3 regions of the Catenulispora sp. MAP12-49 genome follow, and region 3 is predicted to be linked to each of the others. Evidence: riboswitches for the same ligand, from Rfam matches in the RefSeq annotation. Region 3 holds a riboswitch; each other region holds the start of a gene.
What was found. Region 3 has a riboswitch for cyclic di-AMP ahead of ABIA35_RS15615 (NlpC/P60 family protein). Riboswitches for the same ligand answer to the same signal wherever they lie in the genome.

Region 1 (5,400 bases), on a different contig from region 3:
GTACAAAGGCTCAGTGTCATCGGCCTAGGAAAGTAGTTCGGCACATTTAAACAGCATCATGGCGTGGCCAGTGGGTGATTCCAGATCTCCGACGGCTCAAGGCGGACCGGGATTCGTAGCCGTGGTCGTGGGAGAACTGGACGACGTGCCGACGCTTGTAGGCCGTGACTCGCTCGGCAAGGCATCGCTGGTGCTGGTCGACGTGACCCACAACGCTCCCTGGAGGCAACGCCCGTATGTGGTCCGCCCGTGCGGCCTCCCGCGACCGCTCCCTCTGCGTCCGCAGCCGCCCACGCGTGTTGACGATCGTTGCGACGAAACCAGCGACCGCCACCACCGTCGAAACCGGCTCCATGAACTCTCCCGTCCAAAGAATGCATCTGACGGAAGTAAGTGGCCTGAGGCGGTCATGATCGGGAAGCTGGCAACAAGATTATTACCAACGCGCCCAACACACCAGGTGACGGCGTCCGAGCCCAGAATCGGGCTCGGACAACGAGCTGATCATCGCTGGTTCTCGCGGACGGCGAGCCGCTTGATCACGACCTGGTCGAGCGTCAGAGCCGGTGGCGTCGACCGCGCGGTCTCGACCACGATTCGGCACGTGGAACCGGAGTATGGAGGCACGGGAAACGCCACCACTCATACACCACAGCTCTCGGATCAGACCCTATGACGGCCCGGTCGGCGGCCGAGGGCATCCCCCTCTGAAGATCGCAAAGACCCGCCCTGACCAGGCTTCCAAGAAATTGCGATCGGCGCCCGGCGACTACGGGTGGAAGCCCTGCGGGCTCCACACGATCAATCCAAATATAGCCTCTGACCTGCGCCTAAGCATTGATAAGATCATATGTGGAGCCAAGGGGACTCGAACCCCTAACCCCCTGCTTGCAAAGCAGGTGCGCTACCAATTGCGCCATGGCCCCGTTAGAGCGGTCCGCCTCCCGAACCCGGAAGGCGGACCGTGCCTCGGCTCTAGCTGCCGAGGAAGCCGGATGAGCGGTTCTCAGGCCGAAGGGACCGGGTCGGTCGCCTCGGTCCAGAGGTCCTGCTCCGACTTGTCGGACTGGACCTGCCGGTAGACCAGCAGACCGCCGATGGCAGCCACAGCGAGCAGAAGCAGTTTCTTCACGTGGCCACCTCCCTTCTGGTAGACGTCTGTGCCCCCGAGCTTAACAGCAGCGGGGCCTGTTAGGAGCTGTGAGCGGTACTACGCAAAAATGCGGAGCCGTTCCGCTCGTCGCGAGTACGGATGTCTACGCGCCCTGTCCAGACGCCGTCCAGACGCAGGCCAGGGGCGGTCCAGAGCCCGTCCGGGCTCCGGCGGAGCCCGGCCCGCTCCGGCGGCGCGCCGACGCGGACGCCTCGACGCGAAGGTGGCGTCCGGCCCGGCTCCGGGGAGAAAGACCAGGCCAGACGCCGTGCCCGGCGCGGCGCGCGGCAGTTCCTCCCGGACCCACACAGACCGGGACGAACCGCAGCGCGCCGAGCGCGGGCGGGTTCATAGCACCTCAGGGGCGCCTCAGTAGCGCCCGAGGGGCACCTCAGGGCCGCGCGTACGACACCAGCGGCATGGTGCTCACCGCGGCGATCTCGACGTCCGTGCCCGGGTGCGGCGCGTGGATGACCAGGCCGTTGCCGATGTACAGGCCGACGTGGTCCACGTAGCTGCTGTTCCCGTAGAAGAACACCAGGTCGCCCGGCTGGGCCGAGGAGGCCGGGACGGCCGGCAGCCCCTGCATCTGCGCCGTGGCGGTGCGCGGGATCGACACGCCGGCCGCCTTCCAGGCCGCCTGGGTCAGTCCCGAGCAGTCGTAGCCGCCGGGGCCGGTCGCGCCGAAGATGTACGGCTTGCCTATCTGCGACTGGGCGAAGGCCACCGCCGCGGCGGCGCGGCCGGACACCGACGGGATCGACACCTTGGTCGAGCCGCTGGAGGAGGAGCCGGAGGAGGACGAGCTCGACGATGTCGAGTTCTGCGACGCCGCCTGGGCGGCCGCCACGGCCGCGGCGCGCTGCCGGGCCTGCTCGGCCTGCAGCGCGGCCCGCTGCTGCGCCTGGAGCGAGTTCAGCAGCGCCTGAGCCTTGGCCACGTCGCCGTCGTACTGCTTCTTGGTCGCCGCGGCGGCCTTGGTCTGCTGGTCCAGCAGCGCCATCTTCTCCGCCGCCTGCCGGGCCTTGGCCGCCAGGTCCGCCTTCTGCTGCGCCAGCAGGGTCAGGGTGTCGGCGTTGTTGGCCTGGACGCGGCCGACCGTCGCCGACATCTCCATCATCGTGGAGGGGTCGGCCTGCAGCATCACCTGCAGGGTCGGGTCCATGCCGCCGCTGCGGTACTGCTCGGCGGCCAGGCCGCCCAGGCGCGTGCGGGTCTGGTCCATGGTCGCCTGCTCGGCGGTGATCTGCCGGTTGATGCCGTCGACCTGCTGCTGCAGCTTCGCCTGGGCATCCTGGGCGGCGTTGTACGCCTCGTCTGCGGAGGCTTCCTGCTGGTAGAGCTTGTTCAGCTGGTCGTTGACCTGCGCGATGGTGGGCTGCGGGTCGGCGTTGGCGACGCTGGGCACCAGGACCATGGTCCCGGCCGCGGCCGCGCCGAGGGCCAGCTTCGTGTACTTCGGGGCACGCGGACGACGATGTCGGGCGGTGACACTCATGCGAGCTTCTTGGCTCCGTCTCCTCCTTGTCCGCCTACCGGGTTAGCTGACGGATTCGGACTGAAGAAGTAGCCCTACGGTGGCACGCGCACACCTGACGGCGAGTGCGCGCCGACCGATTCACCCCACTGGCGCCACCCTCGCTTAACCGCTCGGGCCGCGCCGACGAACCTGGTTCCCCGGCTCCGCGCGTGCGCGGATTCGGCGGTGCCCCGACGCCCGGAACCTGCTGGCCCGTTGGGAGCGGCGAAGCCCTGTGGACGTTAGTCACCGTCGGCCTGCCTAACAAGCGACAAGTCCATGATTCGTTCAGCGAACGCTTAGATACCGGCCACCCTTCGGGCAGGGACGGAAACGGGCTGTACATGAGAAAGATGGCCCAGACGCCCCCGTTTCGGGGGCGACCTGGGCCTGGGACACGGATGTCCGGTTAGCGGAAAAAGCGAATCCTGCGACGTTTGTTGCCCGCCGTTGTGACGTCGGTCTCAAACGCCCGTTCGCCCTTGGCGTCGCTGAACGACCGCACGTTGAGCATGGCGGCGTTCACGGGGTGTGCCTTGTCGTCGTCCGCAGGACTCTTCACGGACACCGGCGGCATGACGATCTCCACCGGTTCGCCGTTCATGTCCGGCAGGACCGCGCCGACGATGCGCACCTCCTGCGGATCCTTCGGACCCGACTTGGCGCCGGGGCCGTACAACAGGTTGCTGATCTCCAGCCAGGTCTGCTCGACGTGCGAGATGTAGTCCAGGCCGCGTCTGCCCAGCGGCGCGTCGCCCACGGCTTTGGCGTTGAACCGCCCGTAGCCCAGGATCCGGCCGAGCAGGTCCCGCTCCACCCGCATGTCGTTGACCTTGCCCAAGGGCAGCGCGTCGAACGACCGGGTGATCACCCCGTGGGTGTGCAGGATCCGCTTGTTGGTCACTATCAGGAGGTCCTGGTTCCACACTGCGAGGTTCCAGAACATATAGAGGAAGGCGATGCCGGCCACCGCCCACGCACCCAGGCGCAACTGGCCCGCGTCGGGTGAGGAGAAGATGTCGATGCCCATCGCGGCCACCGCCGCGGCGACCGCGATCAGCACCGGGATGATGATCGCGGCCAAATGGTGTCGTACCGCTATGACCAGACGCTCGCCCGGCACGAGGTACCGCTTGGCGCGGTCCTCGAGCTCGGGCCGGAGCAACATCCGGCCGTACAGCGGCGGTGATGAGTCGGACACGTCGGGATACCGTCTGCCCGATCAGCTCGTGACGAGGTTGTGGAATGTGTCACCGAGCGTCTTGCCGACGCTGGCGACCCAGTTCAAGGCCCCTTGGACCAGGTTCCCCGCCCCTGACGGGTTCTGGACCACGAAGTAGATCAAGAAGAGCACGATGCCCCACTGCACGGCCGGCTTGAGTTTCACGTCAGATCCCCTTCATCTGGACGGTCGAGGTGCCGCGCGACCGGAAGTCAGCATCATGCGAAGCGTTCCCGGTTCACTCCTACCTAACAGCTTCCCCACTGTGTCAAAGCCTAGCCGGGGCAACGGGTTTTGATGTGGTCCAGCGGCAAGGCTGGCGATAACGACTCAGTGGACTTCTGCGGCAGGAGGCACACAAAGGCAGCATTCCCCGGCTAGGTTGATCGCATGCAGATCGGTGTCTTGACCGAAACCGCCCCATTTGAGCGCCGCGTGGCACTCACCCCCGAATCCGCGGGACGCCTGATCACCGCCGGTCACAGCGTGTACGTCCAGTCCGGAGCCGGCGATGCCGCCACCGAGGGCGACGACGCGTACCGCGCCGCGGGCGTCATGATCGCGAAAAGCTCGGAAGAAATCTTGGGGAACATCGATCTCTTGACCGCTGTCGGACAGCTGGACCAGCAGACCGCGGCGAAGCTCAAGCCGGGCACCGCCGTGATCGGACTGTCGTCCCCGAAGGACGGCCGCGGCCCGGCCGGCGTCCTGGTCGACCGGCACGCCAGCTTCTTCGCGCTGGAACTGCTCCCCCGCATCACCCGCGCGCAGTCGATGGACGCGCTGTCCTCCCAGGCGATGGTGGCCGGATACCGCGCGGGCCTGATCGCCGCCGAACGGCTGCCGCGCTTCTTTCCGCTCTTGATGACCGCCGCCGGAACTGTTCCGCCGGCCCGCGTCGTGGTCCTGGGCGCCGGCGTGGCCGGGCTGCAGGCGATCGCCACGGCCAAGCGGCTCGGCGCGGTCGTGGAGGCCTACGACGTGCGCGCCGCCGCGGCCGAGGAGATCCGCTCGCTGGGTGCCAAGTCGATCACGTTGGACGTGGAAAGTCAGACCTCTGGCAGCGGTGGCTACGCCAGCGAGCAGGCCGCCGACGCCGCAGACCGGCAACGCAGGGCTCTGACCCCGTACGTGGCCGCCGCCGACGCGGTGATCACCACCGCGGCGGTCCCGGGCCGGCCGGCGCCGCTGCTGGTGACCGCGCAGATGGTGGAGCGGATGCGGCCCGGCTCGGTGATCGTCGACCTGGCCGCGGACAACCCGAACGGCGGCAACTGCGAGGTGTCGCGACCCGGCGAGGACGTCCGGCACCACGGCGTGCTGGTGCACGGCGGCCGCAACGTCCCCAGCCAGCTGGCCGCGCACGCCTCCCGGCTGTACGGCGCGAACATGGCGGCGTTCATTCTGGCCATGTGCCAGGACGGGGTGCTTTTATCAACACCCGAGGACATCGCCGGCGACGAGATCGCCGCCGCCTGCTGCGTGCTGCTGAAGGGTGAGTTCAGA
Region 2 (5,400 bases), on a different contig from region 3:
GCGGGCGAAGGCGAACCCGGCCACCCACGCGCCGATGAAGCCGCTTCCGTGGGTGAGCGTGGCCAGGGTGTAGGCGCCGGCGGCCGCGGCGAGCACGCAGACGGGCCGCCAGTCCGATGCCACCCAGCCGTGGTCGAGCGAGACGTGCAGGAGTCGGCCGGTGATCCCGCCGACGGCCAGGCCGATCGCCGGGCTGAGCAGCAGGGCGCGCCAGAAGGTGTCGGCGACGCCCTGATGCGCGTAGGAGGTGCCGGGGATGGCGGCGAGGAAGAGCACGAAGAAGGGCAGTACCAGGCCGTCGTTCAGTCCGCTCTCCACGTTGAGCGTCTGACGGATCAGGCTCGGTACCCGCGGGTCGGAGATGGCGCTCTTGCCCAGTGCCGCGTCGGTGGGGGCCAGGATCGCGGCGACCAGGGCCAGCTCCCAAACGGTCAGGCCCGGTAGCAGCGGCCAGGCCAGCAGCCATCCGGCGCCGATGGTGAGCACCAGGCCGACCGAAAGCAGCCGCCCGGAGAGGGCACCGCCGCTGCGCAGATCCGCCGGGCGCACGGTCGTGGCGTCGGTGAACAGCACCAGGGTCAGGGCCGCTTCCACCAGGGTGCGCAGGGGCTCGGTGTCGGTCTGCACGCTGACCAGGTTCAGGCCGACGGGACCGATCGCGATGCCGGAGCCGACGAAGACCATGGCCGCGGACACCGGTGTCGTGGACAGCCGCCGGGAGGTGAGGGCGTAGGCGGCGGCGATCCCGGACACGGCGGCGGCTGTCCAGGTGCCGCTACTCACTGCCGTCCGCCGGGCGGTGACCTTCGGCCGGGGCTGCCGATCGAGATGGGTTGATCAAGTTCACGGGCGCCGTTTCCCAGGTTGCACTGCGTTGATCCGGTCCGCTCACTGTGCAGTACGTCGGGAAGCTTTGGCGGGAGCGACACGTGCGCAGTACAGATGGTGAGTGGGATCATTCGCGGTATGGCTCTATGGCGGATTCGCGCGGCACTGGAGGACGAGCCAGGCCGCCTGGCCGCGATCACCGCGGCGATCGCGGCCTGTGGCTGCAACGTGTTCGGCTTCAGCGTCCAGACGCATGAGGGCGGGCCGGTCGACGAGTTCTTCGTCAGCACCCCCGAGGAGATCGGCCGCTTCCGGCTGATCGAGACGGTCAGCAGGGCCGGCGGCACGCAGGTCACCGCCGTCCCGGCCGATCCGCACGACCTGGTCGACGCCCCGACCAAGGCGCTTCAGCTGGCCGCTGCCCTACTGGCCGCCCCGGACACCCTCCCCGAAATCATGGCCGACCTCCTCGGCGCCGATGACGCCTGGTGGGACGAGGGCACCGAAGGCGTCGCGGACTCGACGGTGCTCATCGTCCCGGTCCCCGACGGCCGCCGGGTCGCGGTGGTCCGGCAGGGCCTGCCGTTCACCATGACCGAGGCCGCGCGCGCCGGCGCCCTGGCGGCGCTCGGCCGCTGACGGGAGGAGACGCGCGCCGCGAGCGGCCGAGCCGGTGCGATCAGAGGGTGACGCCGTGCTCCCGCAGGTAGGTGACCGGGTTGATGTCAGAGCCGTAATACGGCGTCGTCCGCACCTCGAAGTGCAGGTGCGGGCCGGTGACGTGACCGGTCGCCCCGGACAGCCCGATCTGCTGGCCGGCCCGCACACCGGCGCCCGCGAAGACAGAGGCCTGTGACAGGTGGCCGTAGAGTGCGTACTTGCCGTCGTCGAGCTTGACCAGGACGTCGATGCCGTACGCCCCGTCCCAGCCGCTGCGCACGACGGTGCCGGCGCCGACCGAGCGGACGCCCGTGCCGACGGCCGCGGCCAGATCGACGCCGGTGTGGTGTCCGGCGGCCCAGGGGCCGGGGACTCCGTACGGCTCGGTGATCCGCAGAACGGCCAGCGGGGCGACGTCGCCGGAGGAGACCGGTGCCATGGTCGTGGCGGCGGCCGCCATGGCGGGCGTGGCGGCCGCGTACGCCGCGGCGTGTGCGCCGCTCGCCCCGACCACCGGCACAGCGATGGCGGCGACCCCGGCGACCAGACCGAACGTGGCACGGCGAGAAAGGCGTCGCCGCGGGGTGTGTCCGAGGGCAGACATGGGTTGTTCCTCTCTGACGCCTGCGAGGTGAGCTGTCGGGTTCGGGCGAGAGAGCCCGGCCGCCCGCGGCGGCTTCACCCCGAGCCGTTCCGGCGGAGCGGAACGGCGCCTTACCTGGGTCCCCCGCTCCTGCCGTTCCGTGAACTCGAAGGTGACCTCGGAGCCCGGCAGGATTCGGCGTTGGCGTCCGAGACGGCCGCCGGGCGATGGGCCGAGCGGTTGCTGAAGCAAAGCCCGGAATTGCCTGGCTGGCAAGCGTGACCGGAGCCGAACCCGCGGTATCGCCTCGGCGCACCACCATGTCGAACACCGTGCGCAATCAGAGGAACACGCAACACAACCGGTTCGACAACAGGGCACGCACGGCCACTCACCGGGCGGCGACCTTCTCGCGGGTCGTGCGGGCGCCGTGACAATGAGCGACCAAACGTGTCGAAGTCGGTGACATCCATCACAGAGGGGTCTGATCCGGTCAGGCAGTCCCGCGAAACTCAACTGGTCTGACCACTTGACCACTACACCAGAAGTCTGCGACGCTCGCGGAGTGAGCTCCTTCGCCCCGGTGGATCGCCGGTCCTTCTCCTCCGCCGTCTTCGAGCAGATCATCGGCCAGATCTTGGACGGCACGCTGGACCCGGGCTCGCCCCTGCCGTCCGAGCGCGTACTGACCTCGCAGCTCGGCGTCACCCGCCAAGTGGTCCGTGAGGCCCTGCAGCGGCTGGACCAGCTCGGGCTGGTGGAGATCCGGCACGGCGGCAGCACCCGGGTCCGGGACTACCGGTCCCACTCGGGCCTGGACCTGCTGCCCCGGCTGTTCCAGCGTCCCGACGGCGCGCTGGACCCGGAGGTCGTCCGCTCGGTGATGGAGATGCGGCAAGCCGTGGGCGCCGACGCCGCGGCCCTGTGCGCGACGCGGCTGGACGACACGTCCGAGCTGCGTCAGGCCGTCGCCGAGCTCGGCGACACCGACGGGGGCCGGGCTCTGGACACCCGGTTCTGGGACCTGGTCGTCGACGGGTCGGGCAACATCTGCTACCGGCTCTCTCTCAACGCCCTGCGTCAGGCCTACCAACCCGCCGCGGCGGTGGTGGCCCGCCTCCTGGCCGACGAACTGGCCGCGGTCCCCCGCTACCTGGCGGTGATCGCCGCGATCGACGACCGCGACCCGGAGCGCGCCCGCGCGGCCGCCTCGGAGCTGCTGGCGGTCGGAACCACCGCGATATCCCTGTTCCTGGAGGCATGATGTTCGACGCGACGACGCCCACCCGGACCGAGTTCACCGGCGCCGGCCTGACCCTGCGCCAGGCCGCCGGCCAGTTCGCCCGGCACCGCAACGCGCGCGTGCTGGGCGCCGGGACCGCCGCGGCCCTGGCCTCACGGCTGGCGCTGGGCCGCTGGACCCGGCGCGACGCCACCGCGGCGGCGGTGATCATCGGCGTCGAACCGTTCGTCGAGTGGATGGTCCACGTCCATGTCCTGCACCAGCGCCCGCGAGAGGTCGCCGGACGCACCGTCGACAGCCTTCTGGCACGCTCCCACCGCGAGCACCACCGCGACCCCCGCGACCCGGAGCTGGTGTTCATCCCCCGGCAGACGCTGATCCCGGCGATCGCCGCACTGGCCGCCGCCAACCTCGCCGGGGCGCGTGCCGTCCGGCCCGCGCTCACCGGGTTCGCGACCGCCGTGGCCTCGCTCGGCGCCTACGAGTGGACCCACTTCCTGATCCACTCCGCGTACCGCCCGAAGACCGCGCTGTACCGGACGATCCGCAGGACTCACCAGCTGCACCACTTCCGGAACGAGAAGTACTGGTTCGGGATCATCACCCCGGTCTCGGACAAGGTGCTGAACACCTATCCGGACAAGGACGAGGTGCCCGCGTCGAAGACGGCCAAGACGTTGGGTGTGAGCGCTTAGCGGCGGGGACCGCACACCACGCGCGCTCAGCGGACCAGCTCGCTCAGCAGGCCTGTCAGGATCCTGATTCCGTGCTCGAGCCGCCGGAAGTACGTCGCCCGGCTGAGGTGCACTTGGCGCGCGATCGCGTCGTGGCCGTTGTTCCGGCGCAGGTAGTACGCGGCCAGGACGCGGCCGGCCTCGGCGTCGGGCGTCGACTCGGCGGCGGCCAGCTGCTCGATCGTGGTGCGCAGGAAGGCGGACAGCGCCTGCGGGGTGTCCAGGCCGGGCAGGGCAAGCAGCGCGCTGCCGGCCAGTGCGGCCGGTGAGCGGACCGAGGCCAGGGCGCGCCGGACCGCTGTGGTGAACGGGTCGTCGGTGCGGGCGGCGGCGCCGCGCTGCATGGTGCGCAGCCAGCGGTCCAGGCGCGCGCCGGTGAGATCGAGGTCGAACACGGCGTTGCGGCGGCCGCAGCCGAGCAGGTCGTCGCGGGTCTCGCCGAGGCGCGGAAGCCCGAGGGTGGCGCTGAGGTGCTGGTAGGGAGGCCAGGCGGTGGAGACGATGATGCGGCGGCGGGCCACTCCGGCGGCCAGGATGTGGCGGAACATCGCCGCCTCGGCGGCCGGGCGCGGATCGACCGTCACGAGCATGCCGACGAGCAGGCCCGGGGCCTTGCCCGCCGAGGAACCCGCTGCCGGGACGGCTACCGGATCGGCGTACTGCTGAAGCAGCCGGTCGGTCAGCGGGGCGGCCTCCGGGGTGATGGGGGCGAGGTTGGCCAGGCTCAGCGGACGCTCGTCGGCGTCGAGGAGAAGGTGGAACGAGCCGGCCGAGGCCGTCATCCAGAGCTCGAGAACCCGCTGCGCGCGCCGGCGGTCGAGCCCTTCGACCCGGGCCCATTCGGCGACGAGGCGGACGATGACGTCCTCGTCGTCGGGCATCGCCGGACGCACCCGGAACGCCGCGGCACCGGGCGGGTGGAGGATGTCGCGGACGTGGGGATTGGCCGACAGGCGCAGGGTCTCGGTGGCGAGCAGGCCGCGCAGCGCGGGGTCCTCGGTGGCGGCGATCTGGCGGCGGCGGTAGGCGGTGCCGAGGGCGACGGTGCGCGCCGCAGTGCGGGGGGCGCGCCAGCGGTGCGCGACGTCGAGGAGGGTGCGGTAGGGCTCGAGGACGGTGAGGCCGAGGAGGCCCGGTTCGACGATGCTCAGGGTGCTGAGGAAGTTGAAGATGTGGGCGGCTGGGGCGGTGGAGGTTGCGGGTGCGGGCGCAAATGCAGATGTGGGCGCGGGCGCACCGTGCCGGTCACAGGTGCAGGCGGCGGCAGTGAGGTCGGCGAGCAGGTCTGCGTCGGCGCTGCCGAGCGTGGCCACGTCTCGCAGGGCGGGGTCGGCATCTCGCAGGGCGGGGTC
Region 3 (5,400 bases):
GGCGGGAGCCGTTGATGATCTTGACGTCGTCGCGCTCGCCGGGGGTCATCGACTTGATGATGGCCGCGATGCGGTCGACGTCCTTGTCGTCGATGTTGTTGAGCTGGTCCTTGATCCCGCTGACGCCGGGCAGCATGCCGAGCAGCTTGGTCATGGAGCCGAGCTTCTTGAGCTGCTCCATCTGCTTCAGGAAGTCGTCGAGCGTGAACTCGTTGCGGGCCAGCTTTATGGCCATCTTCTCGGACTCGGCCTGGTCGAACGCCTGCTCGGCGCGCTCGATCAGGGTCATCATGTCGCCCATGTCGAGGATGCGGCCGGCCATCCGCTCGGGGTGGAAGACGTCGAAGTCCTCCAGCTTCTCCCCGGTGGAGGCGAACATCACCGGCTTGCCGGTGACCTGGCGCACCGACAGGGCGGCACCACCGCGGGCGTCGCCGTCGAGCTTGGTCAGCACCACGCCGTCGAACCCGACGCCGTCCATGAAGGCCTGCGCGGTGGTCACCGCGTCCTGACCGATCATCGCGTCGACGACGAACAGGACCTCGTCGGGCCGGACCGCGTCGCGGATGTCGGCGGCCTGCTTCATCAGGTCGGCGTCGATGCCCAGGCGGCCGGCGGTGTCGACGATGACCACGTCGTGCAGCTTGGTCTTGGCGAACTCGATCGAGTCCTGGGCGACCTTGACCGGGTTCCCGACGCCGTTGCCGGGCTCGGGGGCGAACACCGGCACGCCGGCGCGCTCGCCGACCACCTGCAGCTGGGTGACCGCGTTGGGCCGCTGCAGGTCGGCGGCGACCAGGATCGGGGTGTGGCCCTCGGACTTCAGCCAGCGGGCCAGCTTGCCGGCCAGCGTGGTCTTACCGGCGCCCTGCAGACCGGCGAGCATGATCACGGTCGGCGGGTTCTTGGCGAACCGCAGCCGCCGGGTCTCGCCGCCCAGGATCTCGACGAGCTCCTCGTTGACGATCTTGACGATCTGCTGGGCCGGGTTCAGCGCCTTGGAGACCTCGGCGCCCTCGGCGCGCTCGCGCACCGCGGCGATGAAGGGCCGCACGGCCTGCAGCGAGACGTCGGCCTCCAGCAGCGCCTGGCGGATGGCCCGCAGGGTCTCGTCGATGTCCTGCTGCGAGAGCCGACCCTTGCCGCGCAGGTTCTTGAACGTCGTGGCCAAACGATCGGACAGCGTGTCGAACACGTCGTATTCATCCTTCGCGCGGAAATCAACAGATCGGGCGGATTAAAAAACCGCCGTAGTCCACCAGGGTAGCCGCTGACGTCGCCGGACCCGAGTGAAGGCGGTCTTTGTCAGAACGGTGCGCCACCATGGTGGCAACACGAGGTGAGGGAGAACAACACAGTGACTCTGGTCAACAAGTACGCGGGGACGTGCGCCGCGTGCAAGGGTCGGGTGGAAGCCGAGGCCGGTACGCGCGCCAACGTGGACGGTGCGTGGCTGACCTATCACCATGAGTGCGCCCCGGCCTGGGAGCCTCAGGCCCGGGTACAGGGTCAGCCGACACAGACCGGTCAGCCAACACAGACCGAGGCCCCGGCCGCCGTCCCGCCGCAGCGCGGGTCGCACGACGGCTGGCACCGGCGCCGGCTGGCCGGCTTCGACACCGAGACCACCGGCCGCGACCCCAGGACCGTGCGCATCGTCTCGGCGGCCATCGTCACCTCCGACGGTACCGAGAAGACCTTCCTCATCGACCCCGGTGTCGAGATCCCCGCCGAGGCCACCGCGATCCACGGCATCACCACCGCGCACGCCCGCGAGCACGGCACCGCGCCGCGCCGGACGCTGGACGAGATCGCCGACGCGCTGGCCGCCGAGCTGCGCGCGGGCACGCCGCTGGTGGTGTTCAACGCCCCCTACGACCTGACGCTGCTGGAGGCCGAGCTGGCCCGCAACGGCCTGACCCCGCTGGCCTCGCGCGCCCCGGTGGCCCCGGTGATCGACCCGCTGGTCATCGACCGGCAGATGGACAAGTTCCGCAAGGGCGCGCGCACGCTGGAGGCGCAGTGCCAGTTCTACGGCGTGACCATCACCCGCGCGCACGACGCGGCCGCCGACGCGCTGGCCGCGATGAACCTGGCGCAGGTGATCGGCGCCAGCTACCCGGCGGTGGGGACGCTGGACGCGGTGCGGCTGCACGAGGCACAGGCGCGCTGGAAGGCCGAGCAGGAGGCGGACCGGGCGGCGTTCCGCGAGCGGCGCGGGGAGAAGTCGTACGCCGAGCCGGAGTGGCCGACCCGGCCGCTGGCCACCTCGGCGTGACGCGGAACACACCGACTATAGGTGTGGCACAGGTGTGGCATAGGTCATAGGTGTGGAGACGAACGGCGGGCGACCCGGAGCACGGGCTGCCCGCCGTTGTCGTCTAAACAGGCCACTGACATTCGCCGCACAGCGCCGCGGCGATCTCGCCGGGCCGGAACGCCGGGGTCGGCGAAACGCCGGACCAGCAGGCACTCTTGCAGTACTTTCGCGCGTTGAACCCATGATCCAGGTCGATGATGCCGACAACACGTCGGGAAGAACCACGTGATCTCCCCTGCGTGAAACCGGACAGCTCTGACTGAATCAGGACCACTAAACGCCCTGGAAAGTAAAATCCTGGTATAGCGTCCTGGGCCGATCCCTTTTGTCGTTCGGGGTCTCGCTAGGGTTACGGCCGGACACTCGTATCCACGCCGCCCAACCTGGACGGTGGCGGGAGTTCACGCCGAATCCGGCGAAGCGCGACCCGCCGTTTCCACGGGCACCCACACAGCCCGCTGGCGAAGCGCCGATCTGGAACCGGGGACCCACAAGTCCCACCGGCCCGCATCCACTGGGGCCAAGGGGTGAATCGGTCCGCTGCGTACCCCCGCGCGGCGGCCTGTAGGGCACGCTTCTCAGCCCGAACCCGACAGCTAACCCGGTAGGCGGCAGGGAGAGAAGGAGAGTCGCCCTAGTGGCGTCCCACAAAACCGTGACAACTCACCGCGCGTCCAAGAAGACGATCACCGCCCCCCGTACCGCGGTGACGCTGGCGACCGCCACGGTCGGTTCCATCGCTCTGGTCCCGGGTCTGGCCCACGCGGACCCGACGCCGGGCCTGAACGACGTCAAGAACCAGGTCAACAACCTCCACCAGCAGGCCGAGCAGGCCTCGGAGGCGTACGACCAGGCGGCCACCAACCTGGCCACGCTGCAGAACAAGGTCAACCAGATCCAGGCCCGCATCACCGCGGAGCAGTCGCAGCTGACCAACGCGCAGTCCTCGCTGGGCAGCCTGGCCGCCGCGCAGTATCGCGCCGGCGGCGTGGACGACTCCCTGCAGCTGATGCTGTCGGCCTCCCCGGACAACTTCCTGCAGCAGGCCACCGCGAACTCCGAGGTGTCCACCCGCTCGGCCGCCTCGATGCAGACCGCGCAGGAGATCAAGCGCCAGCTGGACCAGGACAAGTCCGAGGCCTCCTCGGACCTGCAGCAGCTGCAGAAGACCCGCGACGAGATGGCCCAGAACAAGGCCGACATCGACGCCAAGGAGAAGGCCGCGCAGGCCCTGCTGGACTCGCTGACGCCGACCCAGCGCACCCAGTACGTCCAGCAGCAGACCCAGGCCAACCAGCAGAACGTCAAGACGCCGGCCAACCTGCCGCCGGCGCCGAACGCCCGCGCGGCGATAGCCGTCGCCTTCGCCAAGGCGCAGCTGGGCAAGCCCTACGTCTACGGCGCCGACGGCCCGAGCAGCTTCGACTGCTCCGGCCTGACGATGGCCGCCTGGGGCGCCGCCGGGGTGTCGATGTCGCACTCCTCCTCGGCGCAGGCCTATGAGTTCCCCCAGGTGAGCGAGGCCAACATCGCCGTCGGCGACCTGGTGATCTACTACGGCAGCCTGCACCACGTCGGGATATACGTGGGCGGGGGCATGATCATCCACGCCGCGATGCCGGGCACGGTGATCCAGTACGCCCCGCTCCACTCGATGCCTGTGGCGATGATCGTGCGGCCGTAGTATCGTGCCGAGCCAGCCGCGGGGCGCCGACGTCACGTCGGCGCCCTTCGACGTTGTCAGGGGGACGGAATGTCAGAGTACGAAATCGGCCGGGAGGCCGAGGAGTTCCAGGAGCCGGTGAGCGCCGGGGAGCCGACGCGGGACGCCGCCGAATCGTCCGACGCCGCCGACATCTCCCAAGCCGCCGACGGAGCCGACGGAGCCGACGGAGCCGACGAACCGGCGGACGAGCCGATCGACGAGCCGGTCGAGGAATACGCCGAGCCCTACGCCGACCCGCAGGAGTGGATCAGCGGCCTGGTCGCGAAACTGGAGCGTGCCGAGCAGGGCATCGGCTCGGGGCCGCGCGACGCGCTGATGGCGCGGATCAAGCTGGCACAGGCCTATTCGGAGCTGGGCGACTCGGTGCAGGCCGCGCCGCTGGCGGTGGCGAACGTGGCGCAGGCCCGGCGGTTGTTCCCGTCGAGCGAGGGGATGCTGCGGCAGCTGCGGGAGTTCCGGGACGCCGCGTGCGAGGCCGCGGGCTGGACGGCCGCGATGATGCGCGAGTCGGACGAGGATCTGGACGCCGAGGATCTGGACGCCGAGGAACCCAGCGAGCTGGTGGCACGGCCGGACGCCGCGCAGGATTCCGCTCGGGAGCGGGTTCCCGCGCAAGCTGAAGCTGCCGCGGACCTCGCCGCGGAGCCGGAGCTGCCCGAGATCCCGCAGACGCCCGAGATCCCGCAGATGCCCGAGACCCCGGAGCTCCAGGAGATGCCGGAGATGCCGGCGCACAGGAGCCACCTCGGCGAGCCCGAACCGGTCGGCGCGGTGATCCACGAGTTCGTCCGCCGGGTGCCGGAGCCGGACGCGCTCCAGTGGGCCGCCGAGGTGCAGGCCGCGCTCACGCAGCCGGCCGAGCTGGCGATCCCGGCGCCGCCGGAGCCGGAGTACGCCGAGGAGGTCGAGCCCGCGCTCGCCTCGGCCGATCTGGCGGACCTGAGCGACCTGGCGGACCTCGCGGCGATCGAGGAGATCATCAAACTGCGCTATGAGCTGCGCGAGGCCCAGCGGACCATCGAGCGGCTGCGGCATGTGAACCGCAAGCTGCGCGAAGCGCTGGAGTACGACGAGGCTCCGTAGGCCCGCCGCACAACCGGAGCACAAAAGCGAGAGCCGGGTCCGAAGACCCGGCCCCCGGCGCCACGCTCAGGCGCCTACTCCCACTCGATCGTCCCCGGCGGCTTGCTGGTCACGTCCAGCACCACCCGGTTGACCTCGGCGACCTCGTTGGTGATCCGCGTGGAGATCCGCGCCAGCACCTCGTACGGCAGCCGCGACCAGTCGGCGGTCATCGCGTCCTCGCTGGAGACCGGGCGCAGCACGATCGGGTGGCCGTAGGTCCGGCCGTCGC

Region 1: linked by a shared signal. The riboswitch ahead of ABIA35_RS47475 (NlpC/P60 family protein) and the one ahead of ABIA35_RS15615 (NlpC/P60 family protein) in region 3 are both predicted to bind cyclic di-AMP.
Region 2: linked by a shared signal. The riboswitch ahead of ABIA35_RS31195 (M23 family metallopeptidase) and the one ahead of ABIA35_RS15615 (NlpC/P60 family protein) in region 3 are both predicted to bind cyclic di-AMP.

The regions. Positions count from the first base shown of each region.
Region 1 is NZ_JBGCCP010000062.1:28-5,427, forward strand. Features, by position in the region: tRNA gene ABIA35_RS47465 (tRNA-Ala) at 854-926, opposite strand; gene ABIA35_RS47470 (DLW-39 family protein) at 1,007-1,132, opposite strand; gene ABIA35_RS47475 (NlpC/P60 family protein) at 1,545-2,651, opposite strand; cyclic di-AMP (ydaO/yuaA leader) riboswitch at 2,669-2,868, opposite strand; gene ABIA35_RS47480 (PH domain-containing protein) at 3,082-3,873, opposite strand; gene ABIA35_RS47485 (hypothetical protein) at 3,895-4,059, opposite strand; gene ABIA35_RS47490 (NAD(P) transhydrogenase subunit alpha) at 4,285-5,400, shown strand, end outside; partial or broken gene ABIA35_RS47495 (NAD(P) transhydrogenase subunit alpha) at 5,400-5,400, shown strand, end outside.
Region 2 is NZ_JBGCCP010000020.1:101,740-107,139, reverse strand. Features, by position in the region: gene ABIA35_RS31205 (cation:proton antiporter) at 1-783, opposite strand, end outside; gene ABIA35_RS31200 (hypothetical protein) at 967-1,467, shown strand; gene ABIA35_RS31195 (M23 family metallopeptidase) at 1,508-2,092, opposite strand; cyclic di-AMP (ydaO/yuaA leader) riboswitch at 2,097-2,282, opposite strand; gene ABIA35_RS31190 (FadR/GntR family transcriptional regulator) at 2,637-3,335, shown strand; gene ABIA35_RS31185 (sterol desaturase family protein) at 3,332-4,009, shown strand; gene ABIA35_RS31180 (hypothetical protein) at 4,036-5,400, opposite strand, start outside.
Region 3 is NZ_JBGCCP010000007.1:26,673-32,072, forward strand. Features, by position in the region: gene ffh (signal recognition particle protein) at 1-1,195, opposite strand, end outside; gene ABIA35_RS15610 (exonuclease domain-containing protein) at 1,358-2,278, shown strand; cyclic di-AMP (ydaO/yuaA leader) riboswitch at 2,778-2,946, shown strand; gene ABIA35_RS15615 (NlpC/P60 family protein) at 2,976-4,004, shown strand; gene ABIA35_RS15620 (hypothetical protein) at 4,074-5,129, shown strand; gene guaA (glutamine-hydrolyzing GMP synthase) at 5,204-5,400, opposite strand, start outside.